One region of the Acinetobacter soli genome, then DNA from elsewhere that is predicted to be linked to it. Evidence: predicted binding sites of a transcription regulator. Region 1 holds the regulator's gene; the other holds the start of a gene.

Evidence for each region. The regulator PhoB, encoded in region 1, activates phosphate uptake and scavenging genes when phosphate is short. The targets are predictions, from matches to a motif close to TGTCATNAANCTGTCATAA.
Region 2: a site for PhoB is predicted at 12,758-12,776, ahead of KCV09_RS01230 (inorganic phosphate transporter). Genes of this name have one in related genera too.

Annotation. Positions count from the first base shown of each region.
Region 1 covers NZ_CP073241.1:2,712,476-2,728,874, forward strand. Annotated here, with positions in the region: gene asd (archaetidylserine decarboxylase) at 1-570, shown strand, start outside; gene KCV09_RS12510 (sulfite exporter TauE/SafE family protein) at 624-1,382, opposite strand; gene zapE (cell division protein ZapE) at 1,469-2,563, opposite strand; gene phoR (phosphate regulon sensor histidine kinase PhoR) at 2,717-4,075, opposite strand; gene phoB (phosphate regulon transcriptional regulator PhoB) at 4,085-4,795, opposite strand; gene KCV09_RS12530 (TetR/AcrR family transcriptional regulator) at 4,992-5,690, opposite strand; gene KCV09_RS12535 (SDR family NAD(P)-dependent oxidoreductase) at 5,883-6,719, shown strand; gene KCV09_RS12540 (MATE family efflux transporter) at 6,785-8,152, opposite strand; gene KCV09_RS12545 (methionine aminotransferase) at 8,240-9,409, opposite strand; gene KCV09_RS12550 (DUF445 domain-containing protein) at 9,443-10,750, opposite strand; gene KCV09_RS12555 (CC0125/CC1285 family lipoprotein) at 10,773-11,345, opposite strand; gene KCV09_RS12560 (DUF924 family protein) at 11,388-11,927, opposite strand; gene gshA (glutamate--cysteine ligase) at 12,136-13,713, shown strand; gene KCV09_RS12570 (disulfide bond formation protein B) at 13,732-14,244, shown strand; gene KCV09_RS12575 (GPI inositol-deacylase) at 14,304-15,647, opposite strand; gene KCV09_RS12580 (YqiA/YcfP family alpha/beta fold hydrolase) at 15,864-16,399, shown strand, end outside.
Region 2 covers NZ_CP073241.1:283,720-300,118, reverse strand. Annotated here, with positions in the region: gene KCV09_RS01280 (ABC transporter permease) at 1-725, opposite strand, end outside; gene KCV09_RS01275 (ABC transporter ATP-binding protein) at 722-1,426, opposite strand; gene KCV09_RS01270 (arylesterase) at 1,475-2,104, shown strand; gene KCV09_RS01265 (carbonic anhydrase) at 2,143-2,757, opposite strand; gene KCV09_RS01260 (hypothetical protein) at 3,035-4,036, shown strand; gene KCV09_RS01255 (TonB-dependent siderophore receptor) at 4,064-6,253, opposite strand; gene nfuA (Fe-S biogenesis protein NfuA) at 6,420-7,058, opposite strand; gene KCV09_RS01245 (rhomboid family intramembrane serine protease) at 7,214-7,831, shown strand; gene KCV09_RS01240 (hypothetical protein) at 8,063-9,601, shown strand; gene KCV09_RS01235 (D-serine ammonia-lyase) at 9,633-10,958, opposite strand; gene KCV09_RS01230 (inorganic phosphate transporter) at 11,081-12,709, opposite strand; gene metH (methionine synthase) at 13,154-16,399, shown strand, end outside.

The DNA.
Region 1 (16,399 bases):
GCCGATGGTGCTATTTCACAAATCGGTAGTATCGATGATGGTGAGGTGTTTCAGGCCAAAGGACAGTCTTTTTCGGTTGAAAAACTGATTGGCGATCCGCAACTGGCGCAGCCATTTAAACACGGGCAATTTGCAACGGTGTATCTATCGCCACGCGATTATCATCGTGTGCATATGCCGCTAACAGGCCGTTTAACTGAAACCTTGTATATTCCGGGTGAGCTGTTTTCGGTGAATCAGGTGACAGCCGAAAATATTCCGGGTCTGTTTGCACGTAACGAGCGTATGGTGTGCCTGTTTGATACCGAGCTGGGCCGTATGGCCGTTGTGCTGGTGGGCGCGATGATTGTGGCTGGAATTGAAACCGTGGTCACAGGCAAGGTGAAACCGACTGGACGCCTTGAGCTGAACCATCATGATGTGGTGCTTGAAAAAGGCGATGAGCTGGGTCGTTTTTACTTGGGTTCTACCGCGATTGTTTTGTTTGAAAAAGACAAAATGGCTTGGGAAAGCCAGTTTAAAGCCAACTCGGTGGTGGTTATGGGTGAGAAACTCGGCCACACGCTTTAATCAATATGTGTGTCGTGTACAGCCTGAGTAGACAGGCTGTACATGGTCAAAAATTATGAATGGGTCAAAGCATATTTCAGTAAAATTGAAAGCCCAGAGAAAAAAATCACCACATGAATAATTTTTAAAAATTGTACTTTAGAGAGTTTAAGCGTGATGTGTTTTCCCACGTAGCTGCCAATCAGCATTGATGGTATAAAAAGCAGCATCAGTGCGAAGATGTGCCACGAAAAATACACCCCAGCAAGTGCAAATAGGATGACGCGTAGCAGCGTACTACAGCCAATGAGTGTGGTTTGTGTGATACGGATTTTTTGTGGGTCTTGTAAGCGACCATTTAAATAAATCGAATACATAAATCCGCCACTGCCAAACATGGCACCCAATAACCCACCGCCGAATCCAAAAGGAACAACATGTTTGGAGTCAAAGCGACGCTCAGGTTGAATTCCACTTAATGCATAAAGCGCATAAAGTAAAATAAATACCGCAAAAGCCAATAAAGACGTTTCAGGTTTAATTTTAAGCAGCAATAAAAATCCGATTAGACTACCCACACACATCAGCGGAATCAGCCGTTTAAGCTCGATCATATCGGCTTTTTTACCATCTCTGATGAGATTCGATAGGGCAGCACATAAATCTAGAAGTGCCAGTAAGGGAATAATCTCGGCCAATGGTAAAAACTGGAGGAGAACTGGGCTGGCAATCAGCGCCGTTCCAAAGCCAATCATGCCAAAAATAATATACGAACACAGAACAGCCATGAGCATGACACTGATCTGAACGATGGAAAAATCGATAAAAGCCACGCTAAACTCCGTTTTTATTGTGTGAATCATCGACTGCGCGAGATCGAGATGTGGCAAGCAAGACCTCTACGCAGCAGCTTATGGTTTTAATGAATCTCTTTATGCGTGACGGCTATACGTGCCTCGTGATAGTCACGACTTTGCATTTCTTGTAAGCGCGAAAAGGTGCGCTGAAATTCGAATTTGAGCTTTTCACCTGTGTAGAGCTGTTCAATCGGCTGCTCAGCAGTCAAATACAGCACTACTTTTTGCTCATACAACTCATCAATCAGATAAATAAAGCGTCGCACTGCATCGTAAATGGCGTCCGTTAACTCGGTGATATTGCTAATCAGCACATGGTCATAGCGACGACACAGCTCGATAAAATCTGCCGGACTACGTGCATCGCGGCATAGCCGATCAAAGCTGAACCACGCCACGCGCTCATGTACGCCAAGTGCCTCTAAATCGCGATGATTGATTTGAATCAGCGTGGGATGTGCATTGTGCTGGGTCAGATGCCGATAAATACTGCTTAACCATGCATCGGCCGTTGCATCGAGGGGCGAATAGAAAAACTGATCCAGAACATGGTGGCCTTTTACCACGCGATAATCGAGGGCATTGCCAATCTTGAGAATGTGGCAATGCGTATGAATATGGCGGATGGTCGGTAAGAAACGCTCTCGATGTAAGCCATGCTTGTACAAATTATCTGGATCGATATTTGACGTTGCCACTAAAATCACGCGCTTGGCAAACAGTAAGTTAAACAGATTGGACAAGATCATCGCATCAGTGACATTACTGACAAAAAACTCATCGAAGCAAATCAGTTTATATTTTTTAATCAGGTCATTGGCAATGTGCTGAAGTGGATCACGCGTGCCGCGGTAATGCACCAGCTGCTGATGAATGTTTTTTAGAAAATGATGAAAATGGATGCGGACTTTCTTTTTATAGCTTAAGGACTGGTAAAAAATATCCATCAGCCATGTTTTACCGCTGCCAACGCTGCCCCACATATAAAGCCCACGAATAGGGCGCTGTATAAAAAATGCTTTGGGGCGTTCCAGTTTCTCCCAGATCTCATTTAATTGTTCAATTGCCGCCTGCTGCGAAGGATCAGCCAAAATGGCTTGCTGCTGAATCAGAGCCTGATAGTACTGTTTTGGGCTCTGGCCGGTGTACTGTGTCATGTCGATTGCTCGTATAGCCCATCTTGAAGGGGGCTTGATCAAGATTTGTTATGATTATAAAAACAATAACCGCCACTATACGCAGATTATGGCGGTTTTAACAGATGGAATCAGCATGTTGTGCTGCCCAGCAATACAGAGCAGAGGGTGTGTTTACATCATCTGGTACAAACGTTCTTTGGGGAAAATGGCCTTAAACGTCGAACCTTCATTTTCTTTAGATACGACATCGAGATAAGCGCCGTGCTGCATCAGCACATGTTTAACGATGGCCAGCCCAAGACCCGTTCCGCCTGTGGCACGGCTGCGGGCGCTGTCGACACGGTAAAAACGTTCGGTCAAACGCGGCAAGTGTTTGGGATCTATACCAATGCCGTTGTCTTGTACGGTAAAGTAGCCGTGTTCGCCATCGTCGTGCCAACCAATGGTAATAATTCCGCCCTTGGGCGTGTACTTGATGGCATTGGTGATCAGATTACTAAAGGCGCTGGCAATTTCCATATCGGAGCCAATCAGATCACAGTGGCTGTCGATATCCAGATTTAGGGTATGTCCGTAGTCAACATTGTAGGCTTGGGCGTCGTCAAAAAGCTGATTCATCAGACTTGGCATTTCAATGATCTGATTTTTGGCAATGGTTTTATTATTTTCCAGATTCGAAAGTAACAGCAGATCATTCACCAGTGCATTCATGCGTTTGGTTTGTGATTGCATTTGATCGAAAGCGCGTTTCCAGCGTGGATTTAAATCTTCCTGATCGGTGAACGTTTCGATATAGCCGCTCAAAACGGTCAGAGGCGTACGTAATTCATGCGAAATATTGTCGACAAAATCTTTACGCATCTGCTCAAGATTGTGAATTCGGGTGACATCGTAGGCCACCAGCAAACGACTTTGCTCGCCAAAACGGGTCAATTTGATCTGTACATACTGATCGTCAAACAACGACGATTTGATTTTGATGCCGTCGGGCGCCTGATCAATATGATTAAAATATTCAATAAATTTGGGCTGGCGTAAAATACTTAAAATATTGTGACCGCGATCGAGAATCTTGATGCCCAGTAAACCTTCTGCCGCTGGGTTACACCATTCAATCTGGTGCAGGTCATCAATTAGCACCACGGCTTCATTGAGTGCAATCAATGACGATTGCGCACGGTCAATCAGTCCGACCATTTCGGCCTGTACAATCCGCTCTTGACGCTGTGCCCGATATACATTGAATAACAATGCGCCCCAGATACCGTTTAAATTGGGCGGGGTATCGTAGGGACGATTCGAGATCCATTCATTAACAATGTACAACGACCGAAGCTGCAAGCCAAAAAAAATCAGAAAGGCAATAAAAATACCGGCCCAAAAGTAGCCCAAACCCAGACCAATACAGGCGGCAATCACCAGAAGAAAGGCCAGTAGGCGTAAATCCTGTTTGGCAAATGCCCATAAGCTACTGTAACGAAAGCGTTTATGCTCACGCGCCAGTTCGGGGACAGGATACGGTTCGTACATAGTCAAGTCTTAGCCTGCTGCCAAATCTGCGCGGGTCGAGAAGCGATATCCCGTGCCACGCACGGTCTGTACAAAACGATCGACACCAAAAGGTTCGAGTACCTTACGCAGGCGTCGGATATGTACATCAATAGTTCGGTCTTCAATATAAACATTGCCACCCCAGACCTGATCGAGCAACTGTGCGCGGGTATAGGCGCGTTCAGGATGGGTCATAAAAAAGGCCAAAAGACGATACTCGGTTGGCCCCATGTCTAAGATATTGCTGCCAAAACTGACACGCTGACTGACTGGATCTAAAATCAAGCCGTTGGCATCAATTACTTTTTCACCGCTGAGTGCATTGGCACGACGCAACACGGCTTTAATGCGAGAGACCAATTCACGTGTGGAAAACGGTTTGGTCATGTAGTCGTCTGCACCTGCATCTAGGCCTTGTACCTTATGGTCTTCTTCGCCACGTGCAGTGAGCATAATCACTGGAATTTCAGCCAGATTTTCGTCACGTTTGAGACGGCGACACAGATCGACCCCACTGATCCCGCCGGGTAACATCCAGTCGAGTAATACCAGAACTGGGCGCTGATCGACAATCATCTGATGTGCCTGTTTCGCATCTTCTGCCTGCAAACATTGAAAGCCTGCCATATCCAAAGAGGTATGGATCATTTCGCGGATGGGTAATTCATCATCGACGATTAAAATATAGTCATCTTTCACAGCGCAATATCCTATAAGGGTTCAAACGGTAAACCGCTTTTATTTATGACAGGCTTATTACAAAGATTAATTATGACAGTATCATTGCAAAAATTGCACTGAAGTGGATTTTTGCAATGAATTGTGACAAATAAAACCACAATCCGATCGTTTAATACGGGCGTCGTCATTGAGATTTCATCGATCTAGGCTGTGGTCAAGCTTTAGATTGAGCCGGATCGTGTGACAGCTTTTCCAGCAGCGACACAAACACAATCCGGCAGGCAAACAGCACATCATCTAGAGATTGTTTGAAGCCACCCATCACCCAGCGAATCGCCACCTGTGTGACATAACCGTTCAGACCTGAAGAAACCAGTGAAAGCTCTTGCTCGCTATAACGTAGATTGGGCATGCTCAGCATCACCAGTGCCTGAATCATGCGATCAAAACGCATCATGGTTTCTTGAATGGTGGCCTGATTATGTAATTCCTGTACCAGCATGGCATCGATATAAATAATACGCGCCAAGCGTGGATCGTCTTTAAGGGTGCGTAAGAGAGCAGTTAAGCCCGCATCGATCATGTTTTCCGGCGTGGCGTTGTGTTTCATGACGGCTTGCATCACATTATTTTGCAGCGTTTCGATCTGTTTTAAAAAGATCGTCTGAAACAGGTCTTCGCTCTTTTTAAAAGATTCGTAAAAGTAACGCTCTGTGAGCTTGGCTTGATTACAAATGTCTTTGACGGTTACAGAAAAAAAGCCTGAAGTGCCATAGGCTTCAATTCCAGCTTCGATAAGTTTTTCTCGTCTTGCCGTTTTCCGCTCAGTCAGGGACAGCCCCTTAAACTGGCGCTCCTGCGATTTTTTTTTGGAAGACGACGCACTGTGTCGATCAAGTTTGGCTGCGGTCATCGCTGCAAGGGTTCTCCGAAAGTCTGTTGTTAGTGTAGCAAGTTTTTTTACAAATGACCGAATCAGTCATCGGCTGGTGTTGGTATTTGCTGGTACTTGGACTATATTGACAATGTGGATTGTCAAAAATATAGTGATGTTGAGTGCGACGTGGCAAAATGGGTCAATCGCTCAAACTTGAAGGAAGCGAACATGAAAAATTTTAAAAATAAAGTGGCAGCGATTACCGGTGCAGGTTCAGGGATTGGTCAGCAATTGGCGCTATTGCTTGCAAAAGAAGGCTGTCACTTGTCGTTGAGTGATGTAAACGAAGCAGGCTTAGAGGCCACAGTTGCGCTACTTAAACCCTATCAAATTCGCGTGACCACCAAAAAAGTCGATGTGGCCGACCGCCACGCTGTTAAGCAGTGGGCACAAGAAACCGTGCAAAACCACGGCTCGGTCAATATGATCTTCAACAATGCCGGTGTCGCGCTTGGCTCAACAGTTGAAGGCGAAAGCTATGAAGATCTGGAATGGATAATGAACATTAACTTTTGGGGCGTGATTTATGGCACCAAAGAGTTTTTGCCGCTGATTAAACAAAGCAAAGAGGGGCATATTATCAATATTTCCAGTCTTTTTGGTTTGACGGCGCAGCCCACCCAATCGGCTTATAATGCATCAAAATTTGCAGTACGTGGCTTTACCGAATCGTTGCGTCAAGAACTGGATATTGAAAATTGTGGCGTAAGCGCATTATGTGTTCATCCGGGAGGAATTCGAACCAATATTGCCAACGCTGCCAAAATGAATGACAGCTTGAAAACACTGGGAATGCATCCGGAAAAATCGATCAAATCGTTTAATAAGCTGTTGCGTTGCCCACCTGAAGAGGCGGCTCGCCAAATCTTAGATGCGGTGCGTAAAGACAAGCGCCGTGTACTGATTGGTAACGATGCCAAGACACTGGATCTAATGCAGCGTCTGTTCCCAACGGGATACCAGAAAGTGACTGCACTGGCGACGTCAATGAGTAAAAAATTCTAAGTATTTCATGCCATGCGCTGAAAAAAAGGACCGATACAGTATCGGTCCTTTTTTTATCGCCCTAATTAAATCAGTGCGCGAACGGCCTTTTTCTTCCAGACAAACTGATAATAAGCCGCCTGTAAAAAACTCAAGCATACAAAAGCCAGCGCATAAGCAATCCAGATACCTTTTAAGCCCCACATTGAACTGAACCAATAAGCACAAGGGACTTCAATCAATAAGATGGCCACAATATTAATGATCATCGGCACATTCACTGTCCCGCTGGCACGCATGATCGAGGCAAAAATTGAACCGGCGCCAAAAAATAAAATCGACCAGAGTACAATAAACAGCAATTCTTGACCCAACTCGACCACACTTGGATCAGTGATAAACAGTGCCATTAAATACTTTGAAAATAAATACGCTAAAACCACCAGACTACCAGTAATGGCGATGTTCATTCCTAAAGCCGTACGCGTGACTCGGGACAATAGATCCGATTTCCCCATACCAATTGCTTGTGCCCCAAAAATAGAAGCCGCAATCGAGATAGAGAGTGCCGGAAACTGAATATAATTTAACACTTGATTCACTGCACCATAGGCCGCAGTTGCATTGGCACCGAAGCGATTGACCAGCCCGACAATGACCAGTCCAGCCACCGAGGTGGTGATCATCTGAATACCGGTTGGAATACCCAAACGTAAAATCAGTGGACTGACTTCGCGGTTATGCCGAATATGACGCAGCAGTGCCCAGTCGGGCTTCAGCGGATGATTCTTTTTATTCAGGTAAATCGCCAGAAACCCTAAAACCAATACATAACCGAAAATAGTTGCAATGGCGGGTGAGACAATGCCCATTTTGGGAAAACCAAAATAACCGCCGATTAACACAGGTGTGATCACCAGCCCAATCAAGCTGGTCATGCCGAGCGCAATCAATGGCGTGATGCTGTCGCCTACACCACGCAAGATCGAGGTATAAATAATATAGACAAACAACAGTGGACTACCCGCCAGCATCCATTGCACATAGGGCAACGACAAATGCATCACTTTGGCATCGGTGCCCAGAAGGGTCAGAATTTCACGGCTAAAGAACACGCCGAGTCCTGCAATCACACAACCTATGATGAGGGTCATAAACAACGTAGAGCCGACTACGGTTCGGACTTTTTCAATATTTTGTGCGCCCCAAGCCTGACCAATTAAGACTGTAGAGCCTGCCGATAGCCCAATAATAAACGCCATCATACAAAACAGAATTGGAAAAAAGACGGCCACTGCCGCAACGGCATTGACACCCATCATTTGTCCGACAAAGACGGTATTAATGGTTCCCGATAGACTTTGTAAGGTATTGGTTGCAATTAAAGGAAGCAAAAAAATTAAAAATGTTTTCCATAACTTCTGCTCTGTAATCAACGAGCGTTTTGGGGACATTGGCTCTCCTTGGCACGTGCGATTTTATTGATCTTTGATTTCAAAATAGCACGTGCGGGGTAGGGTATAGTGAATATATTTTCTATTTTATGATAGCCAAGGCGAGCACTCTGCAAGACGCTGTGTCGCTTGTGTGAGTGTCTGTTCTGTTTTTGCAAAGCAGAAGCGGATTAAACGCATCTTCGGATCGGGTGATTGATAAAAAACACTTAAGGGAATAGCCACCACACCATACTGTTCAGCCAAGAAATAGCACATCTCGACATCGGTTAAATCGGGTCGAATGGCGCTGTAATCGACGCATTGGAAATATGTTCCCGGTGTGGGCGTAAACTGAAAATGGCTTGCGCTGAGCCCTTGATTAAACAGATCGCGTTTGGCCTGATAAAAATCAGGAAGCGCTGGAATATGGGTGGGGTGCTGGCGCATGTACTCAGCCAATGCAACTTGTGCTGGGGTATTGCCACAAAAATTGGCATATTGATAAATTTGCCGAAAGCCCTGCATGAGCACTGGACTGGCCACGCAGTAGCCGGTTTTCCAGCCAGTCACATGAAAGGTTTTACCAAATGAACCCACCACAAAACTACGTGCCCTGAGCGCTGGAAAATGCAACGCGCTATAATGACGCTGCTGATCGAAGACCAGATGCTCATAGACTTCATCGGACAACACCAGTAAGTCATGCTGTTCGACCAGCTCAATCAGCTGCTGCCAGTCGTCTAATGACCATAGTGTTCCGGTGGGATTATGCGGGGTATTGACAATAATCATGCGGGTATGTGGGCGGATTGCGGCCTTCACCTCGCTCCAGTCCACCGCAAAATTGGGTGCCTTAAGCGCAATATGGACCGGAATTCCACCCGCGGCCCGCACTGCCGGTGCGTAACTGTCATAGCTGGGATCAAATACAATCACTTCATCGCCAGCCTGCACCACCGCTTGAATCGCTGCAAAAATCCCAATGGTGGCTCCCGGCGTGATGGTTACTTCATGCACAGGATCAATCAGGAGCTGATCGCGGCTCAGAAACAATGCTGCAACCTGTTCCCTTAGGGGCAGCCAGCCATCGCCCGGTGCATATTGATTATAACCACTGCGTGTCGCATCACACAGGGCTTCAATTAGTGCATCGGGTGCGGCAAAGTCAGGAAATCCCTGAGACAGATTAATGGCTTTAAGGCGCTGTGCCAGAGCAGTCATGGTGCTAAAAATGGTCACACCCTGATTGGCCAGCTTAAACTGAAGGGGCTGCATTGGTTGAATGTCCACGCAATAATGATCAATCGGTTATAGCATATAATCGAACAATGCACGGATAATCCCGAGCGTCAGTCCAATAAAGGCACCCACGACCACGCCATTGACCCGGATCATGTGTAAATCGCCACCCACTTCATTTTCAATCTTTCCGATCATTTCGCTGGAATCCCATTCGTGAATGCGTTCACTAATGTAGCGAATAATTTTATCGCTGTACTGATCACTAAACACGATGGCCAAGCCAGTCATTTTCTCATTAAGTACCTGACGCACGGCCGCGTTTTGAACCAGATTATGCCCCACCTGCTGAATGGCCTCCTGCAAGTTGTGTGCAATGCCAGAGTCGGCTTTAAGTAAATCGTGCTTCACGGCATCGCATAAAATCACCACGGCACCGCTGATAAAGTTTAAGACCTGTGGACTGTCCAGCAAGGCATCTTTGCCTGCATTGAGGCGCTGGCTGGCATCACTTTGACCATCCGAAAGTTGCAGCATCAGGGTTTGGGTATATTCTTCAATGCCTTGGCGCCACGGATGTTCAGGATCGGCCAGCATCGATTCCACTTTTTCGATCAGTGAATCGATGGTACGTTGTTGTACATCAATTCCAATCCAGCTGGCTCCTTTGGCCAGTTTCCATACCCCCAGCTCTTTAAACAAGGTACGGGTCAGTTCACGGGCTTGTTCTGGGTGCGTCACAATCCATTCATGTGCAAGATCTAGACCACGCTGTAAAACATCTTGATGAAAGTCATTTTCAAGCACCGCACGCAGCATTTCGCTGGCCAGTGCATTGATTTTAGTACTTTTTACCCACTCTACGCTGTTACTCTGAATAAACTGCGCGATTTGCTGCTGCCCTACAAATTCAAATAATTTCGGCACGGTCTGCTGGATCAACTGCACCACTTGGGTATTATTTTTAGGATTTTCAAGCCATTGACCGACTGCCAGGCTCAGGTCGGTCTTGTTCAGGCTTTGCTCGACCACCTGCGGCGACAGAAAGTTTTCCTGTACAAAGCGTCCCATCGACTCGGCAATTCGGGCTTTATTGCGCGGAATAATTTCGGTGTGATCAAGTAAAAACTTGGGAATTGGAATTTTTCCAAAAGGATTACGAAACAGAACTGTGATGGCATACCAGTCTGCGAGCCCACCCACCACGCCCGCTTCGGCACCCAGCATAAAAATATGGATTACCCATGCATATTCAGGGAAGAATTTTGCTGCAATCATCAGCAAAATCCACATCACGACCGCACTGATCAGCGCGATCGTCGCCAGACGTTTGCTACGATGGAGGTTGGGAGAGTGGGTTGTAGACGCTGGCTGCATAGGCTTTGCTTAGTCCTTGGGGTCAGTTTTTGGGCATATTCGGCGCAGCAGCAGGCTGAGGCATAAGCACTTCGCCATTTGGGCCCAAACCATACTTGGCACCCAGTGAGCGAAGAATCAAAGTGGCATCAAAAGCATCTGACGGCGCTGTTTTCTGATCTTTAAAACATGCAATAGTATAAGACACTTCAACAGGATCGAGATTGACCACTTGTGGGGTATCAAAGAACGGATCCGGCCAAAAGGCAGGATGGCGTCGGTAATAACCGTAAGGGTAATACATACTTGGCGATGAATACACCACAGCCTGACGCGGTGGTTTCTGGGCCATATTGCTTGGATCATTCAGCACCTTAAAAAAACGGAAGCCATTTTTGAGTGTTGTTTGCGCAGCCTTGACCAAGGTGATTTCTTCTGCGGCGCCATAACTTACGGAGGAATCCGCTTTAAAGCCAATGCGAAAACTTTGGCTATTTAGCGGATAACTGGAAAATTGCCCCAGTTGATCGAAGGTTCTGGGTTTATGCGGTAAGCTGGCACAGCCGGTAAAAGCCAGACTCGTGGCAAGCAATATCGAAACAGGAAGATATTTCATAACAACCTCCAATAAGGACGAGGCAAAATTAGCCCAGACGCATCAGAAATGACTGCCGGGCTGGGTAAGAAATTCAAGCTCCTCCGCACTGGAGGTGCGCCCCAAAATGGCGTTGCGGTGCGGATAGCGGCCAAATCGATCAATAATCTGCTTATGCTTTTTTTCAAAGCTTAGGTTGGTTTCATTGCCCAAGCGCTGAAACAGTTTGAGCGCAAACTCATGAATGACTTTGGATTCACTGTGCATAAACGGCATATATAAAAATGAGCGCTGCTCTGGGCTTAACTGTGCATCGAGTTTGAGCGCGATCGCCTCTTGTGCAAGGCCCAGCGCGAGTGGATCTTGAGAAAATGCACTGGCGTTGTCACGATAAAGATTGCGTGAAAACTGATCCAGCACAATGATTTCGGCCAGACGGCCTTCTGGTGTGTGTCGCCATGACCAAAGCTCGACGGCACAGGCCTGCCGATGTATTGCCTCAAAACGTGTTCGAATCAGCTGATCAAATGCCAGGTCTTTGGCATACCAAAAATCGGTGTGTTCGGGGGCAAACCAGAAATCCAATACGTCTTGATAATTCATCGAAATTACAGCTCGTTAGCAGATATTCTTCAATAAAATCACAAATCTTGCATGTCTTAAATACTAAGTTTGTGATAAAAAAGTGCCGAAATGAAAATATTCAATTTTTTCGAAATTAGTTTTGCCGCTGCTATGCCCAACATAATTCACGTTATACTAATAACATTATGATTTTGTGTAGTAGTTCTATCATTAGCGAGCATTGTCCATGAGTCAACCCAATTCGACCTCTCAATCTGTAGTGCAAACTTGGGTGGATTCGTCATTATTAAACGGCATGTTGCGGGGCATCGAGCGCGAGAGCTTGCGCATGCAAGGCAACGGCTTTTTATCACAGCAACCCCATCCGCACGGTCTGGGCTCGGCACTGACGCATTCACGCATCACCACCGATTACTCTGAAGCCTTGATGGAGTTTATTACACCGCCCAAAGCCAGTATTGAAGAAGTTTTAAGCGAACTTAAAGACATTCATGCGGTGGTGCATGGGCACCTCGATGAAGGTGAGAAGTTATGGCCACTTTCAATGCCATGTATGCTCGATGATGAAGAAGAACAAATTCCGCTGGCCAATTATGGCACATCCAATATTGGTCGCTTTAAAACGCTGTATCGACGCGGGCTAGGTGTACGCTACGGCCGTCGTATGCAAACCATTTCGGGTGTGCATTACAATCTGTCATTTCCAGACACGTTGTTTGAAGCCTTGCAGGCACATGAAACCGACCACACGCTTCAGCAGATGAACTTGCAAGATTATCGAAGCCATCGCTATTTTGCCCTGATTCGTAATTTTATCCGCCTGACGCCACTGGTAATTTTTTTGGTTGGGGCCAGCCCGTCCGTATGCCGCTGTTTTCTGACTGGACGCGAGCATCATTTACTGCCACTGGTTCGCGGAACATTATATTTACCCGATGCAACCGCATTGAGAATGGGCCGTCTGGGTTATCAAAACTCGGCCCAGAAGAAACTCGGCATTCATTACAACAATCTAAATGGATATTTGGAAGGTTTGCAAAATGCGGTAAAAACGCCGTATGAGGCCTTTAGCGCGCTGGGCTTAAATGATGATCAAGGTAAGCCGATCCAGATTAATGATCATGTGCTGCAAATCGAAAACGAATATTACAGTCTGGTGCGCCCAAAGCAGGTGCCGCAAGGCGGTGAAACGCCATCGGATGCGTTACGCAACCGTGGGGTTGGCTATGTAGAGTTGCGTGCTGTTGATGTCAATCCGTATAGTCCGATCGGAATTGATGAAAACACAGCAGGCTTTTTAGAGGTACTCGCTTTGTATTGCTTGCTTCTGGACAGCCCGCCACTTGAGAGTGATGAGCAAGATATGATTGAGCGTAACCAAACTGAAGTGGTCAATCGGGGTCGCGCGAAAACGGCTCAAATTGAGACCTCTGACGGAGTTTACGCTGTACGTGACTGGGCGCGTCAGCATGTGAATGAAATGCAAGCCTGTGCCGAGTTACTCGATGAAAGCTACCAGACATCGTTGTACAGTGATGCTTTGCGCGTTATGCAGCAGCGCATTGATGACGTGAATCAGTCTTTGTCGGCACACGTGATAAAAGACACCTTGACCCACGGTGGAACATGGAGCTTTGGCAGTGTTTTGGCCGAGCAACATGCAAATATCTATGATCAATATTCGTTAAGTGCTGAAAAACAAGCCTATTTCGAGCAGCTTGCTCAACAGTCACGTCAACAACAGTATCAACTCGAACAAGAATCCTCGCTCAGCTTTGAGGATTATCTTGCTCAATTTCGATAACAATTTTGAGGAATGCGCATGCAGTGGAGTTATCGCTTCGTAAGTGGTGTATTGGTTCTGGCCAGTATTGTCGGCATGTCTTTTGCGCTCTACTTGGAGCATGTAAAAGGACTTGAGCCTTGCCCGCTGTGTATTTTTCAGCGTGTCGGACTGATGGCGATGGGCATCATTGCACTGATCGCATTTTTGCATAATCCAGTTTCGAATGCAGTGAAACGCTTTTATGCCTTCTTGGCATCAGTGGGGATTTTGTGGTCGGTGGGTGTGGCATCGCGTCATGTCTGGTTACAGACGTTGCCACCCGATCAGGTGCCTAGCTGTGGGCCGGGCCTGAACTATTTGCTCGATGCATTGCCACTTAAAACCGTCATGCAGCAAGTGTTACAAGGCTCTGGTGAGTGTGCTGCAATTGACTGGACCTTTCTGGGTCAGTCCTTACCGGTATGGTCTTTGGCGTATTTTGTGCTCATCTTGGCGATCTGCGTGTGGCAGCTTTTACGCCATTACCCGATCTACGCCAAGAAAAAATAAAAATGCAATACACAATCCCGAATGATGTTGCATCATTCGGGATTTTTTTCGAGTTGATTTTAGGTTTCCGCAATGCCATGAAGTGATGGCGTTGAATGCTGAGGAACATTGATCATATGCGTTTGGACACCTGTGGTGACATAATCTTGATGCTCAGGATAAAACCAGCGTGTGATCTGCTCTGCAACACTCGAATGGTACTGAATTTCAAAATGGTTCAGTCCATTAAAAACCGCTTTGTGGGCATCGGGAACTTTTAAATGAAAGCGTGGATTGGGATGTTCGCCCAAAGCACTTTTTACACTGACCAGATAATCTCCAATAATCGACAGGGCCTTGTTTTTAACGTTTTTAAACTCGACTGTGCCCGCAATTAAAAAGGTATTGATATGAGACGGCAGTGGAGCCGGTTTACGATTGTCATCCATGAGCCCAATTCGGGCTTCTAAATGTTCCCAGTCATCATCTCGGACACTGCCATGACGCAAGTCTAAAATCCCGTTGCTGCGAATATTGACCAGATGGCCAATTAACTTCACAAAGGGAAAGCGCCCGAGTCGATCTTGCAATGAAAAACCAAAACGCTCAAGTACCGCGCCGTGGTGAGGCGAGCCAATACAGACCAGATTATCGACCATCTGTATCCAGCGATACATATTTTGCTTGCCATAAAACAGCGCACTGCGCGACACCAGTCCACCCATACTATGACCGATTAAATCAATACTGGTAATGCCCGGATTTCGGTTAATCAGATCTTCAAGTGTATTTGACAGGCTACGGCCATTGGCAGAAATACGCCGACCCGTATTGTAATTGAGATACAACATAAAATTGTTGTCGCGCTGGGCCAGCAGCCGCTCTCCAATGCCGCCAAAATTACGGTTTGACCAATCGGTATGATTCATGCACAGGCCATGCACAAAAATTACCACACGGCCAGCCAGATCACCTTGTTGTAAGGCGCCGTAATGATCATAAAGCACCATCGGAAGTGCCAACGGATTTTGATATTTGAGTAAATAATCGCCGAGCACACCGTTTAATGCACCCACCAAAAAATGCAGCATCGGGGTCAGCGGTTTGTCATGCAAAATTGGAAACTTTTCGATAATACGACGCAAGCTGGGTGCAATAAACATACGGCCATAACGCTGCAGCATGCTGTATGAAAAGGTGTAGATATTCTGAACTTGCGGAATACGCAAAAACCGGCTGGATTGTTGTTCGCTCATCCCCAGCGTATTTTTTAAAATTTCATGATGAATGATTTGCACAATATCATGCACCCCCCACAAGCTGGTGCTCACCAGTTGCGCAAGGCCTTCAAGCACATCCGCTTGACTGGGCGGTGTACGGTCCCATTTGCAATATGTCTCATGAAGTGGAGTTAGACTGGTCATGATTATTTTCCCCGACTCACAAGGCCCGATACTTTATTTTTCATATGCTTCAGGCTATAAAACAGTTTATATGTCATCTTAAGCGCTATACAGTGCAATGTTTCAACATACTGATGAATGGCGCGTAGAGAGATGTTTTTTGTCTGACAATCGCGTATTGCAACAAAAAACCTATATAGCCTTACCGTTTTTACTCATTATACGTGGTTCGCCGTGATGAATCTGATCTACTTACATGGCTTTAGAAGCAGCCCGCAGTCCATCAAGGGGCAGCAGCTCAAGCAATTTGCCGAGAACGATCCAGAGGTATCTGTACATTTACCCGATCTAAATCTGCCGCCGCTTCAGGTCATGCAAAAACTTGATCAATTGGTTGAATCACTTCCTGATGTCGCGCTGGTCGGCAGTAGTCTGGGCGGCTTTTATGCGACTCAACTTGTCGCAAAATATCATCTGCCTGCTGTGCTCATTAATCCGGCCATGCGACCATGGCAACTGTTTCGCGAGCTGTTTGCAGATGAAGCCTTGCCGTATACCGTGGCAGCTGGCTGGACGCTTGATCATCAGCAACTGATTGAACTTGAACAGATCGCGGTCGCTCAACTCGAGGTTGCCGACAAAATACTCGTGCTGTTACAACAGGGCGACGAAGTTTTGGATTATCGCGAAGCACAGCGCTATTATACTCAGTCATCGCCTGTATCCTTGATTTTCACGGATGCACATGGTAACCATGCCATGGAAGATTTTGA
Region 2 (16,399 bases), 890 kb from region 1:
TCACGTAGGCGCAAGGTGGTTGCACTTTCAGAATCTGCTTGCTGTGCACTGCTGCTGTCCGTTTGTTGCAGATACTTAAATTCATCTGCAAAGCGTTTGGTCTGATCTGGGCGGCCTGCAAGGAGCAACCGGTATTCGATCCGACTACCCACCTGAATGGCATTGGTTTTCGCGACATCATTCTGATTGATGATCACCGTCGGAGAAAAACCAGAAAAACCCAGCTCCTGATTGGAATCATGCGCAATGACACCTGCCACACGGAATTGACCATCGGCAATATAAACCGTGTCGTTCAGCTTCACTTTCAGCAATTCCATAGCCCGTGTGCTCAGCCAGATCTCCCCTATTGCTGGCGTTTTTTGTGCCGGCTGAATACGCAGTTCACCTCGTAATGGAAAGGCCGAATCAATTGCTTTTACATTGACCATCACAAAGTTTTGCTCGGTGCGTGCCATTGAACTAAACAGCGTGACACGCGATTGTTTGAGTCCATCTTGTGTCGCACGCTGTGACCACTGGTTTGATAAAGGGTCTTGATCGGAAAGCACCAGATCGGCCGCCAGCATTTGCGCAGCTTGTAGATTGACGGCTTGTTTGACCTGATTGTTACTAAATTTTAAAGCAGTGGTTGCGCTGATCGCCAACGATAAGGCAATGATCAATAAATAAAGCCCGCCCGTTCGTAAACTTTGCAACAATAACGGTTTTAAAAGTGAACTCATACATGCTCCACCTTTGCCAGTTCTTCATTGATACGTCCATCGACCAGATTAAAATGCCGCTGACATTGACTGGCCAGTTTTTGATCGTGCGTCACCAACACCAATGTAGTTCCAAGCTCCTGATTCAGTTTAAACAATAAACGTTCAATCTCTTTTGCGGTTTGGCCATCTAGATTGCCTGTAGGTTCATCGGCAAATACCAGTTTTGGCTCGGCGATGAGTGCACGTGCAATGGCAACGCGCTGCTGTTCCCCGCCAGAAAGAACTTTAGGTGTTTGCTCAACTTGACGCTCAAGCCCCACGCGTGCAAGCCATTCTCGTGCTTTCATCTCGGCATCTTTAAAGTGAAATGATGCCTGTAAGCGTAGCGGTAGCATCACATTTTCAAGTGCGCTCAAATGCGGCAGAAGCTGAAAAGACTGAAAAACAAAGCCAATATGCTCTAATCTTAAAGTCGCACGCTGCTCTTCCGACATCCCATGTACTGCCTGACCACACACCCATAGCTCACCCGAAGAAGGTCTATCTAGGGTTGCCAGCACTCCCAATAAAGTAGATTTTCCAGAGCCAGAACGACCTGTAATTGCTACCTGTTCCCCAGCAAAAATTTCCAAATTGATCTGATCTAAAATCGTTAACTGATTGTTATTAAATTGCACAGATTGTGTCAGGTGATGGGCAGAAATTATTGGTTGTGGCATGATGATCAGTATCCCCTCTGGTGAAAGCATCGACGACTTACTATGCAACTGTATAACATGTTTTTAAACGGAAAATGGACAAAATGGTTAATTATTGGTTCATTTAGCATCATGCCATTTGCGGTTTCAGCTAAAACGATTTTAGTGGTCGGTGATAGTTTGAGTGCAGGTTATGGCCTCAATCCTGAACAGGGCTGGGTTGCACTTTTACAAAAGCGTCTCGATCAGGACGATCCTAAACAGCATAAAGTCATTAACGCCAGTGTGAGTGGAGAAACCACCAGCGGCGCACTCGCACGACTACCCAAATTGCTGCAAACCTACAAACCGCAAGTTATGATTGTTGAGCTTGGTGGCAACGATGCACTTCGCGGCCAACCCCCTCAGTTGATTCGTGCGAATCTTGAAAAACTGGTTCAGCAAGGTCAAGCTGCTCAAGCCAAAGTTGTTTTATTTGGAATGAAAATTCCACCGAATTACGGCACTGCATACAGTCAGGCATTTGAAAATAATTATAAAGTGGTCAGTCAAAAGTATAAGGTCAAACTTTTGCCATTTTTTCTTGAAGGGGTTGCGGGCAATAAAACGTTAATGCAAAAAGATCAGATTCATCCAAATGCCAAAGCGCAGTCTATTTTACTCAAAACGGCATATCCATACGTAAAAGGCGCCTTATAAGACGCCTTTTGCCCAACCGTCTGCCGACGTATCAGGACTTAGAAATCAAAAAAATTAACTTCACCTGTCTCAAGTGAGTACTCAGCACCCACGACAATCATTTTGCCTTTGGCAATCAAGCTTTCAAGTACAGCAGAACCGTGTCTTAATTGATTGACCGATGCAAATACATTTGAACGAATGGCATGCATACAAAGTTTATTGTGATCGTGTTTTAAATCAGTTTGCAGCAAAATTTCAACTGATGGGCGTACACGATTCACAATAGACATCAAGTTGTCAGAAGGTGGATTTTCTGGATTGAGCAAAGTATCTACAGTAGCTTGTATCGCACCGCAATGACTATGACCGAGTACCACAACCACTGCACAATCATATCGTTCAGCAGCAAATTCAACACTACCTACTTGCGATGGTGCAACAACGTTACCTGCCACACGAATCACGAACAAATCACCTAAGCCTTGGTCGAAAACCATTTCAGCCGGTACACGTGAATCTGAACAGCCTAAAATAATCGCAAAAGGGTTTTGACCTTCTGCCATTTCTGCACGCTCTTGATGGCTCACGAGAGTATGATTGGTGGTTTCACCTTTCATAAATCTCTGATTTCCAGCTTTTAGACGATCCAATGCTTCTTGTGCGGTTAACATTTTGTTCTACCATCCAACTAAAAATTTAGATAAGTTTAATCAGCTCCTTATAGAAAGTCACTGACAAAATCTCAACTCTTACAACAAATTTATATATTGTTATTTTGCAATCAATATAGTTCTAAACAAATGAATTTAAATTACTTTTTATATGGTTGATATTTTAATTTGTGTATTTGAAATAGATAAATCATTTGCCATATTCCATAAAAAGGGTCATTTCAAATTGTGCGGATATCTTTTAGTATGAAGGCATTCTTTTCAAATTAAGCTGAACATGCAAAAACACCCAGTGATTGAACAATTGATCGACGCACATCTGGCATTTTTACAACACGAGTTTTCTGCACCCGAGACCATTCAAGCAGAGTTTTCAAGCTTCTATCATTGGTTCAAACAACAGCAGCTTCAGCACATCTGGTCATTTGAACAGATTCAGCAGTTGATTGAAAAACAAATTTTAAATACCCCTGCAACGGCGTTTTTGATTGATCAAATTGCAGAGCATATTCGTTTTGCTCTGATTCACCCGCTCAATGATCAAACGCTGATTCAAGATGTGATTCCAGTGCTCACCATCGATCGTATCGCACAATACATCGCCAGTAAAAGTGACCACCGCAAAGCATTAATCAAACGGGTCACCAACAATCCCGCGTTTTCAGCTATGGTGAGCCAGTTGATTCAACATGCGATACAAGATTACATGGACAATTCACTCATGGCCAAAAAAGTGCCGGGTGTAGGACGGTTCATGAAAATGGGCAAATCGGTACTTGAATCGGTCACCGATTCAAACCTAGATGCAACTGTCTCAAATTACTTGCACAAGAATATTTCCAAGCTGAGCCAGCTCAGTGAAAGTGTGCTCAATCAGCATTTTAGCGATGATAAGCTCTATCATTTTCAGGCCAATTTATGGCACAAAATCAAACTCCAACCGCTGAGTGTTTTACGCCACTATATTGAAGTTGAAGATTTACCCAATACCGTGTCGATGGGGCATGAAATCTGGCAACATCTTCGGCAGACCGATTACTTAAAACAGCAGGTGCATGATGGTATTTACGCGTGGTATGCACGCAATCAGGAACGTACCTTTGATCAATTGCTTCAAGATCTGAACATCCATGAACCGCTGATTGAACATGAGTTAAGTGCGCTCTTAAAACCTATTTTGAGTCAAATGCTCGAAACACAATACTTGGCGACACGAGCACGACATTACTTAGAAAAGTTTTATTACGCAGCTGAAACACAACAACTGTTAAAGCTATAAAAAAAGCCGCTAATGCGGCTTTTTTTATTAAAATTGATATTTCAAGCTGGCGTAGTACGCTCGTCCTGGCTCGTTATAACTTTGACTCACTGAAAGATCGCGAAGTTTTTCTTCGTCAAATACATTACTGACCCCCACACGGCCACTGAACTGATCAGTAAATTTATAGCCCATGTTAATTCCGGCGATGCCATAACTTTTGATACTTTCGGTCACTAAACCAGCTGTATTATCAATATTGGTTTCGACATATTGACGGGGTTTCTGACGACCATATTGCGTATAGACAAAGTTAACATCGGCTTTATCGGTGATCTTATAATTAAAAATCGAGTTGATGGTGTAATTTGGAATCACCGACAGCGGATTGCCAGTTTCTTTGTTCACCGAATCCATCATGTAGGTAAAATTATTGGTCCAGCTGATATCTCCCCAATCTAGCGTCACACTGCCTTCAAGCCCTTGAACCAATGCTTTAGGAATATTGGTCCACTGCAAAACATTGTACGTGGTAGCTCCAATGACAACCTGCTGTGACACTTCGGTTCCTGAAGAAATTTTATCTTTATAGTCGTTACGGAACCAAGCCAAGCTGGCATTGACGTTATCTTTTTGGAATTGAATGCCAATCTCTTTATTGACGGATGTTTCAGGTTTTAAATCATCATTACCTTGAAGGACACATTGCGTTAGCCCAATCGGACAGCCATTCCCCTTAGTTGCAAGCAAGTAACCTTCTGCATTTTGATACAAGTTTGGTGCTTTATAGGCACGTGCAATACCGCCTTTGAGCGTGAAGTAATCACCTAAACGCTGTGTGATATTTAAGCTTGGGCTCCAGTTTGAGCCAGATTTATTGTGATCATCAAAGCGCAAGCCCAAAACAAAGTCGGTACTGTCGGTCATTTTAAGGTTATCTTCTACATATGCCGATGCAATACGTGAATTCATTTTACTGCGATCGCCAGTAGTCAATGAATTCGCATACTCACCCGTTCCTTGGGTGGTATTTCCTGGGTCTTTAAAACGATCTTCAACCCATTCTGTACCCACAGTTAAATTTTGAGGCACATAGAAGTCGAGTGGAATATTCACCTCACCATTTAAGCGCAGTGTATCCAATGTCGATGTGGTTCGGTTGCCTAAACTATTAATTTGCCCCTCAACCCTACCAGCAGTCCCTTCGGCAAAGCGTTTATTTTTGGTTCGATCAAACTGCGCAATAATACGGCTATCGCCCCAGTCCCACTTGCCTTCATGGGTCATGGCATAGCTGTCTTTCCACATGGTATTGGTTTCTTTACCAATCAATTGCGAGAGAATTTCATTTGAGATCGGATCAACACCACTATTTTGTGAATCACCTGCAAATAAGTTGCCTTGACGACTCGAAGCCAAATCCAATAACAGCGTTTGATGATCGGTTGCCTGCCATGCAAATCGAGCGCTCAGATCTTTATTTTCTACTCCTTCACGACCAGCAGCTCGCGTACCGCTTGGGGTAAGTGGATTAATATCGACTGCATCATTGTCCGTTTTATTGAAGTTCCCATAAATACGATAAGACAGCACATCTTGGATAATCGGGCCGCTTAAATTAACACTCACACGATTGGTTGCACCTTCTTTACTGTTTTCAGGCTGATTGCTGAACAGTTCGACAGAACCATGCGTTTCATTGGTGATTTTTTTAGTTTTAATATTGACCACGCCTCCCATCGCGCCATTGCCATAGCGTGCTGCGGCTGGCCCTCGAATTACTTCAATCGATTCAATTGCATCGGCAGGTACCCAGTTTGAATCACCGCGTGTATCGCGCTCGCCACGCCATCCATAACGCACTGAATTACGTGAAGTGACTGGTTTACCATCAATTAATATCAAGGTATTTTCAGGCCCCATTCCTCGAATATCGATCTGACGGTTATTGCCACGCTGACCCGTTGAACTATTTCCAGTCAGGTTTACCCCGGGCATTTTACGAATATATTCAGATACATCATTGACCACCGGCATACGTTCCAAATCGTCTGCGGTAATCACAGACACACCCAATGATTGCTTGATCTGCTCTTCTGCCGTTAAAACGATTTTCTCAAGTTTGGTTGCATCTGGGTTAGATTGATCATCTTGCTGCGTATCTTCTGCATAAGCCACTGAGAACATACTACTGAGTATGGCTGCGGATAAAACTGTACGAAATAACGGCTTACACATTGACATCCCCTTTGTTACAAATATTAAATCAAGCTTAAATTGCGTGACAATTCTAGCAAAAAGAAATAAAATTACAAACAATATTGATAATAATTCTCAATATTAAAAACTAAAAAACCCCTGAGCCGAAACTCAGGGGTTTTCATTACAGCGAATTTATCAAAAATTATTTGAAGTAAGCGCCTTCTGCTTGGGTGTGGTCGGTTTGATCCACAACGCGCTGAAGCTCAGGAATATGCTGGCGTAAAGTCGTCTCGACACCTTGTTTCAAAGTTACATCAATTGCAGAACAACCTTGGCAGCCACCACCAAATTTAAGTACAGCTGTTAAGCCGTGCTCTGCATCGTCTTGTACTTCGACGAGTGCACAGTTACCACCATGACCTGCTAAGCCCGGATTGATCTCAGACTGGAGTACATAGGTAATACGTTCTTCAATCGATGCATCTGGTCCAACACGTGGCACTTTAGAATTTGGCGCACGGAATGTTAACTGGCCACCAAAACGATCTTTGTTGTAATCAATCACAGCATCAAGCAGGTACGGAATAGATGGTCCGTCTACATATGCTGGAAAATCTGGATATTCTTGTTTGTAATCGGTGGCAACCACTTCATCCGGTGCACTATAGGCCATACAGCATTCTGCACGTGGCGTACCCGGGTTTTCAACAAAGATACGAACGCCAATACCCGGAGTGTTTTGCTTTTCCAATAAATCCTTTAAATACTCTTGTGCAGTCGGTGTAATTAAAAGATTTGGAATTTCATCTGCAACGGCAGTGTTGGTGTTCTCAGTCGACATATCAATCATCCTCAAGCTGAAGTGCTTATCTTAACTGAAGATGCGGGGGATTTAAAAAAAATCAACCAAATTTGTCGGATTTGTTTTACTTTTGGTATTTATTCATGCTCAAAAAATGGCATGATGGACATCAAATAAAACTTTTTTCTCATCTTATGCTGCATTTACCGTTTAATCATACGATTACCCTGATCATCATTACCGTGATCGTTTCACTGTTGGCTTTTTCCAACCAAAATGTCATGAATCGTCTGATTTTTTGGCCACCCGCTATGCAACGCGGTCAGATTGATCGTTTCATCACCCATGGTTTTGTGCATGCCGATGGCACGCATTTGCTTTTTAATATGATTACGCTGTTCTTTTTTGGCAGCATTATCGAAAGCTTCTACAGACAGTATTTCTTTGATTTAGGCTTTGTGTTGTTTTATTTGGGCGGATTAATTGTTGCTATTTTACCCAGCTATCTCAAACATAAAAACGATACGCACTGGGCCAGTTTAGGTGCATCTGGGGCTGTCTCAGCGGTATTGTTTGCCTATATTTTGTTTGAACCGTGGAAACTGATTTTTGTCTTTTTCATCCCGGTTCCAGCGATTATCTTTGCCATATTGTATGTCGCATATAGCATTTGGTCTGGCAAACGTGGCAATACCCACATCAATCACAGTGCACACCTTTGGGGAGCAGCCTATGGTGTGGTCATGACGATTATATTAGAACCACGCCTGATTCAGCACTTTTTAAACAAACTCACCCAACTACCTTTTTAAACGCAATATACTGATGAATGGGTTTAACGCGTTATCGCCTCACTATGAGGCGATAACGTAATAGAGCCAAGCGTTTTACAAAGCACGCATAAAGTCCAACTGACTTCACATGATCAAAATTAAATTTAACGATTCATTTCAAATTTGGTAGTTATTGCCACTCTTTGCAGGTATATACGGTAGATAATGGCAAAATGCTATTGATTAAAAATACATCGTGAGACTTTCTGCATGTCCAATTCACTAGACGGATTACAATTTCCCCTGCTCGAAACCACGCAAAAGCCGAGTACATCTCATACAGGCAAAGCGATCATTTCAGAAGCATTATCGATTGTCGATAACAAGCTCTCTCAGCAGGCGCTCAACGAAAAACAATGGCGCAAGCAGTATCCGGTGTATTTTCGAGCGTTGGTCGAGCATGGCATTCGTACCCGACATCAGAGCGTGAACATTGCCCAGCAAGGTTTACACAAAGCGCACCACAGCTTTGTATTTTACCGCGATGGCATTAAATACCTGCTCAAAGATGTCATGAATGTGGCAAACGTGTCTCCACTTCATAGCGTGACCATCAAAGGTGAAAGTCAGGATGATCCTGAATGGTACGTACCTTATGGCGGTAAAAAGCTGACGGGACAAGCTTTACTTACTCAGATTCAAGACTGGGAAACGCGCGGCATTATTGAACCAAGCCATGCAAAAGCGTTAAGACTGGCCAGCAGCCACCCTGAATGGTTTGATTTATCTGACCGTACCATGGTGCTGTTTGGCGCAGCCTCAGAAGCTGGCCCGCTCACTTGGTTGTCAAAATGGCGAGCCAATATCGTGGCCGTCGATCTGCCCAATCCAAAAGTATGGGAAAAAATTCTGGATACCGTGCGTAAAGGCAATGCCAAGCTGATAGCACCTTGTGTAGAAAATCTGGATGCTGGCGTATCCTCTGCTGATTTAAAACATAAACTTGGCGCAAATCTACTTACCCAGTTACCCGAAGTGGTCACGTGGTTAAATCAATTTAAATCTTCACTCGATTTGGCTGCGATTGCCTATCTAGACGGCGAAAAACATGTGCGGGTATCTATGGCCATGGACACGATCATGAGCCTAGTGAGTGAACACAAACCAGATAGCTCACTTATGTTTATGTGTACGCCAACCGACATTTATGCTGTTCCTAAAGAAGTGGTCGAAGCAGCACATCAAAAAGCAGAGCAACGCTCAAACTTACAAAAAGTCTTGACGGCAGGTATTAAGACTCTGACCTTGAAACACTTTTTTCAATCGAGTGAACAAGCACTGATTCGCTCAGATAATGATAAACACTACGGTGTGGCAGACTGTCTAGTGCTCGAGCAAGGCCCAAATTATGCGCTGGCAAAACGTATTCAACAGTGGCGTGCTATTTTGGCTCACCAAAATGGTCAACGCGTGAGCATCAATATTGCACCCTCAACTACCACACACTCTGTCACCAAAAATCCAATCCTCAAAGCTGCGTTTAATGGTGCTTCATTGTTTGATGTTGAAGCCTTTGCACCTGAAACCACCAATGCCATTATGGCTGCGCTTTGGGTACACGATTTACGCAATGATGAATGTGCAGCGAATCCGCACACTTCCATTGATCATCCACTAGAGCTGATGATGGAAGGCGCTAATCATGGTGGTTTGTGGCGGGTTGCATATCTGGCACGTACTGCGCTACCCTTTGCGGCGCTTTATGGCTTTGCCTCGGATAAACTGCCTCTGCACTGGCTCAAAAAATAAAAAAAAGCCTGTCAAACTGACAGGCTTTTTCTTAGCCATGCATACTCAGGTACTTGGCCATTTCATCGGAAGGGACCATGCCACCGCCAGTGGCCCAAATGAGATGCGTGGCATTTTTCAACTGCGAGTCACTTAACTGTTGTACTCGCTGATAATCCTGATTTTGAAGTACATGCCCAATTCCGAGTAAGCCTGCTATCGCTGAAGGCTCAAGCTGAATATTCTCAGTTTGATTGAGCAATTGAATAAACTGAAATAATTGTGCATCCGAGACCGTCACATAGGCATCGATCAGATCTTGCATGGCACGACCAACAAAGCCAGAGGCGCGCCCTACCGCCAGTCCGTCTGCCGCAGTATGATTATCTAGGCCAATATCTTGTACTGAAATCTGGTCATGTAATCCGGTATAAACACCCAAAAGCATACACGGAGAATGTGTCGGTTCTGCAAAAATACAATGCACATGCTCACCAAAAGCATGCTTTAAACCAAAACTGACGCCTCCAGGACCACCGCCTACGCCGCAAGGCAAATAAACAAATAATGGATGCGCCGCATCGACCTTGATTTGATGATCGTTGAGTTGCTGTTTTAAACGCAAGCCTGCAACAGCGTAGCCCAGAAACAGGGTTTTCGAATTTTCATCATCTATAAAAAAACATAAAGGATCGTTTTCGGCGGCTTTTCGGCCTTGTTCGACCGCCACGCCGTAGTCACTGGCATATTCCACCACATTGACACCCAGCGAACGTAATTTGTCTTTTTTCCACTGCCGAGCATCGGCTGACATATGTACGCTCACACGAAAGCCAAGTTTGGCACTCATGATGCCTATCGATAAACCTAAATTTCCTGTAGATCCTACAGCAATTTGATGCTGCGCAAAAAATTGACGAAAAGGTGCTGAATCAAAGATTGTATAGTCATCATCTGGCTGAAGTAATCCTGCTTCAAGCGCTAACTTTTCAGCATGTGCCAATACCTCATATATCCCACCTCGTGCTTTAATCGAACCTGAAATGGGTAAGTGACTGTCTTTTTTTAACCACCATTGCCCTGTGGTAGGTAAATTGAGCGTAGCACAGGCATGTTTTTGCATGTTAGGGATAGACACCATCTCAGATTCAATCCGCCCATGTGAAGCTTCGAGCTCAGTAAACACCTTAGCCAGATAAGGTGCGAAGCGTGTTAGACGCTGTTCGGCATCTTCAATATCGGCACGGCGAAGACCAACCCCATTTAGACCATGCTCACAATCCTTAGTTTCAGGTGGATACCAAAAGATTTCTTGATAGTGTTTTAATGCATTGATTAACTGATCATGTTGTAACGCAGATGCAAGAGATGACATCATGACGGCAAAACCCTGTAAAGCTTATTGATTATCTGCTTTAAACTTATACGTGTTTGAGCGGAAAATAGAAATATTGCGACATAAAAAAAGGCCACCCATGTGACCTTTTTTAGAATAGCAGTTTAACCAACAAACTGTAAGAACACCCAATATAAACCACCGGATAAACAGATTGTTGCTGGCAAGGTAAAGATCCATGCCGAAATAATGGTTTTTACTGTTGCAAAGTTCAAACCAGATTTATTCGCCACCATGGTCCCTGCAACTGCACTGTTCAAGACGTGTGTGGTCGAAACTGGCATACCTAGACCATCTGCTGCTGCAATGGTGCTCATGGCAACGAGTTCAGCAGACATGCCCTGACCATAGGTCATGTGGTTTTTACCAATACGCTCACCCACAGTCACCACAATACGCTTCCAGCCTACCATCGTGCCCAAGCCAAGTGCTAAGGCAACCGCAACCTTCACCCAGTTAGGAATATACTGTAAAAAGCCATCAAGGTTGCTACGATATTCTTTTAAGGTATCTTGTTGCTGAGGGGTCATTGCAGGAAGTGCTTCAGCTTTTTCCAAACGTTTAAACGTTGTGGTGCTCAAGTACATATCATTACGAATTTCGCTGACTGCCTGCTCTGGGATATCTTTTAAATCGCCATACTGTCCTACGCGCTCACCCAAGTGATCTGTAATGCTGGCCAATGCCGGTAAAACTTCAGGGGTTTGCTCTTTGGTCTGGATAAACTTGGTCAGTACAACACGCGCCTTTTCATCTTGCATTTCATTTTGGTTGGCATGCAAGACAATTGCCGTTTCACCTGAAAGTTGCTCAAACGATTTAAGATACTGTGCATCCAAGTTCTTGTTGAGCGAGTACGCCAAAGGAACCAAGCCAATCAGGATCAGCATAATCAAGCCCATACCTTTCTGACCATCGTTTGATCCGTGTGCAAAACTTACACCTGTACAGGTAAAGATCAAAATTGCACGAATCAATGGTGGTGGTGGCTTGTTGCCTTCTGGTGGCTGGAACAATTCAAGCTGACGGCGGAATACTTTTTTCACCAGCAAAAATAAGATCGCAGCAAATGCAAAACCGATTAAAGGAGAAAAGAGTAACGCTTTACCGACCTTGATCACTTGATCCATATCGATACCGCTGGTACCCGTCGATGCATTTAAAATGTGGTTCATGATGCCCACACCTAAAATCGAACCAATCAAGGTATGCGAACTTGATGCTGGGATACCCAAAAACCATGTACCTAAGTTCCAGATAATCGCTGCGATTAGGAGCGCGAACACCATGGCAAATCCGGCACCACTGCTGACATTCATAATCAGTTCAACAGGAAGTAACGCAATAATACCGTAGGCAACTGCACCGCTGGCCACCATCACGCCAAGAAAGTTACAAAAGCCCGCCCACATCACTGCAACAGGTGCAGGTAAGGCGTTGGTGTAAATGACCGTCGCCACAGCATTGGCTGTGTCATGGAAACCATTTACAAATTCAAATCCCAAGGCAATAAACAATGCCGTTGAAAGGAGAATAATAGAATACAAATTTAAAGGTGGAACATGCGCTAAATCAGCATTGACCTGAAATCCAATATAAATCAGAGTCGCAACGATGACCGTAAGAAACACCGGCATAAAGAACTTCGGTGTCGGTACGTGTACATTCGTCGATTTCGCATGTGAAGGTTCCACAGGCTTTGAATCCGAAACAGGGGGAAGATTTGAATTCATGCAGACGGTTCAAGGGGATCAATAAAATCCCCTTATTCTTAAATTAAATTATGACAATTATATGACAAACGACGCCCTAATGAAGTCAATTTTTGCTCAATTAACTTCATTTTTCGCCTAAATTGCGCTATTTTTTTAACGCAAAATAAAATTATGTTTTTATATTTCAAAAACTTAATAGTTTTAATAAGTTTATGACAGGCTTATAATTTAATTTGTCATAATTGCCGAAAAAAATGACACTTAACTTAAATGAAGCGCTAAGCTGCTGCCTGTTTAAGCATTTTGAAAGTTAATTATTTCACTTTGATGAAATTTTCAGCGCTTAAAGTAAAAAATGACTCATCGCATTTTTTTGATCGCATCAGTTCTTGATGAAAATGACATCAAATACTATGGCTTCTGTTACAATAATGCGCATTTTTAAATCGTTAGGGGTTCTCCATGTCGACGCTAGCCACCCTCAAAGAGCTGCTTGCCAAGCGCATTCTCATTATTGATGGTGCGATGGGTACCATGATTCAACGTCATAAGCTTGAAGAAGCAGATTATCGTGGTGAGCGTTTTGCAGACTGGGCACATGACCTCAAGGGCAATAACGATCTGCTGGTGTTAACCCAGCCTCAAATTATACAAGGTATTCATGAAGCGTATCTTGAAGCGGGTGCCGATATTATCGAAACCAATAGCTTTAATGGTACTCGCGTGTCGATGTCGGATTACCATATGGAGGAATTGGTTCCCGAGATTAACCGCGAAGCAGCACGTTTGGCAAAAGCCGCGTGTGAGAAATACAGTACCCCAGATAAACCGCGCTTTGTTGCAGGGGTATTGGGCCCGACATCACGTACCTGTTCCATTTCTCCCGATGTCAATAATCCTGCATTTCGTAACGTCACCTTCGATGAACTTAAAAACAACTATATTGAAGCCACACATGCCTTGATTGAAGGTGGCTCGGATATCATTCTTATCGAGACCGTTTTCGATACCTTAAACTGTAAAGCGGCAATTTTTGCGGTTAAGGAAGTCTTTAAGCAGATCGGTCGTGAACTGCCCCTCATGATCTCAGGCACCATTACCGATGCATCAGGGCGTACTCTCACTGGTCAGACGGCTGAGGCATTTTGGAACTCTGTACGCCACGGCGATTTACTTTCGATTGGCTTTAACTGTGCACTCGGTGCAGATGCCATGCGTCCGCATGTTAAAACCATTTCCGATGTCGCCGATACTTTTGTTTCAGCGCACCCAAATGCCGGATTGCCGAATGCATTTGGTGAATACGATGAAACGCCAGAACAAACAGCGGCTTTCTTAAAAGAGTTTGCCGAAAGCGGTTTGATTAATATTACTGGTGGTTGCTGTGGTACAACGCCAGATCATATCCGTGCAATCTACAACGCGGTAAAAGATATTCAGCCACGTTCAGTGCCTGAAACAGTTCCTGCTTGTCGTTTAAGTGGTTTAGAGCCATTTAATATCTATGACGATTCATTGTTTGTGAATGTCGGTGAACGTACCAATGTCACGGGTTCGAAAAAGTTTTTGCGTTTAATCCGTGAAGAACAATTTGCCGAGGCATTGGAAGTTGCACAGCAACAAGTTGAAGCAGGCGCTCAAATCATCGACATCAATATGGACGAAGGCATGCTCGACTCTCAAAATGCCATGGTGCATTTTTTGAATCTGGTGGCCTCTGAGCCTGAAATCTCTCGTGTGCCCATCATGATTGACTCATCGAAGTGGGAAATTATTGAAGCGGGCTTAAAATGTGTTCAGGGTAAGCCTGTCGTCAACTCCATTTCGCTTAAAGAAGGCTATGATGAGTTTGTCGAAAAAGCGCGTCTGTGCCGTCAATATGGCGCGGCTGTCATTGTGATGGCGTTTGACGAAGTCGGTCAGGCCGATACCGCTGAACGTAAGCGCGAAATCTGTAAACGCTCCTATGATATTTTGGTGAATGAAGTCGGCTATCCGGCTGAAGATATCATTTTTGATCCAAACGTGTTTGCGGTCGCAACCGGTATTGAAGAACACAATAATTATGCGGTTGACTTTATTGAAGCAACTGGCTGGATCAAACAGAATTTACCTCATGCCATGATTTCTGGCGGCGTATCTAACGTCTCCTTCTCTTTTCGTGGCAATGAACCCGTCCGTGAAGCCATTCACTCGGTATTTTTATACCATGCCATCAAGCAAGGCATGACCATGGGGATTGTCAATGCGGGCCAAATGGCCATTTATGACGATATTCCAAAAGAATTAAAAGACGCTGTTGAAGATGTAATCCTGAATCAAAACCAAGGTGAATCAGGCCAAAATGCCACTGAAAAATTGCTTGAAGTGGCTGAGAAATTTCGCAGCCAAGGCGGTAAGGTCAAAGAAGCCGAAAATTTGGAATGGCGAAATCAACCGGTCGAAAAACGTCTGGAATATGCCTTGGTCAAAGGCATTACTACCTTTATTGATCAAGATACCGAAGAAGCACGCCTGAAGTCTAAACGCCCGCTGGATGTCATTGAAGGCCCGCTGATGGATGGTATGAACGTGGTGGGTGATCTGTTTGGTTCTGGAAAAATGTTTTTGCCGCAGGTGGTTAAATCGGCCCGTGTAATGAAGCAGGCGGTGGCATGGCTGAATCCGTACATCGAAGCGGAAAAAGCAGAGGGACAAACCAAAGGCAAAGTACTCATGGCCACGGTAAAAGGTGATGTTCATGATATTGGCAAGAATATTGTGGGCGTGGTGTTGGGTTGTAATGGTTACGATATTGTCGATTTGGGCGTGATGGTGCCCGCCGAGAAAATTTTGCAAACTGCGATCGATGAAAAGTGTGACATTATTGGCCTGTCTGGACTGATTACGCCGAGCCTAGATGAGATGGTGTTTGTAGCCAAAGAAATGCAGCGTAAAGGCTTTAGCATTCCCCTTCTCATTGGTGGAGCAACCACTTCAAAAGCGCATACCGCAGTCAAAATTGAACCACAGTATCAAAATGACGCCGTGATTTATGTCGCAGACGCCTCACGTGCTGTGGGTGTCGCCACCACCCTGCTTTCTAAAGAAATGCGCGGTGCATTTATTGAAGAACAACGTGCCGAATACGCCAAAATTCGTGAGCGTCTCGCCAACAAGCAGCCAAAAGCCGCCAAGCTTAGCTATTTAGAAGCAATAAAAAATGGCTTTAACATTGACTGGAATGCCTACGTACCACCTAAACCAAATCTGCTTGGCGAAAAGGTCATTAGCCATTATCCGCTTGAAAAACTGGTGCCATATTTCGATTGGACTCCGTTTTTTATCTCGTGGAGCTTGACCGGAAAATTTCCAAAAATTCTAACTGATGATGTGGTGGGAGAAGCCGCGACTGATTTATATAATCAAGCTCAGGCGATGCTTGAAGATATTATTGAAAATAAGCGCTTTGATGCCCGAGCTGTATTTGCGTTATACCCTGCCAAACGAACGGGAGATGACACGGTTTCTGTTTACGATATGCAAGGTAACGCCACACATCGCTTTGAGCATTTGCGTCAGCAGTCCGATAAAGTGACAGGTAAACCAAACTTGTCACTTGCAGATTTTATTAGCCCAGCCGAGCAACATACCGATTACCTAGGTGGATTTACCGTCTCGATTTTTGGTGCAGAAGAACTCGCAAATGAATATAAAGCTAAAGGAGAT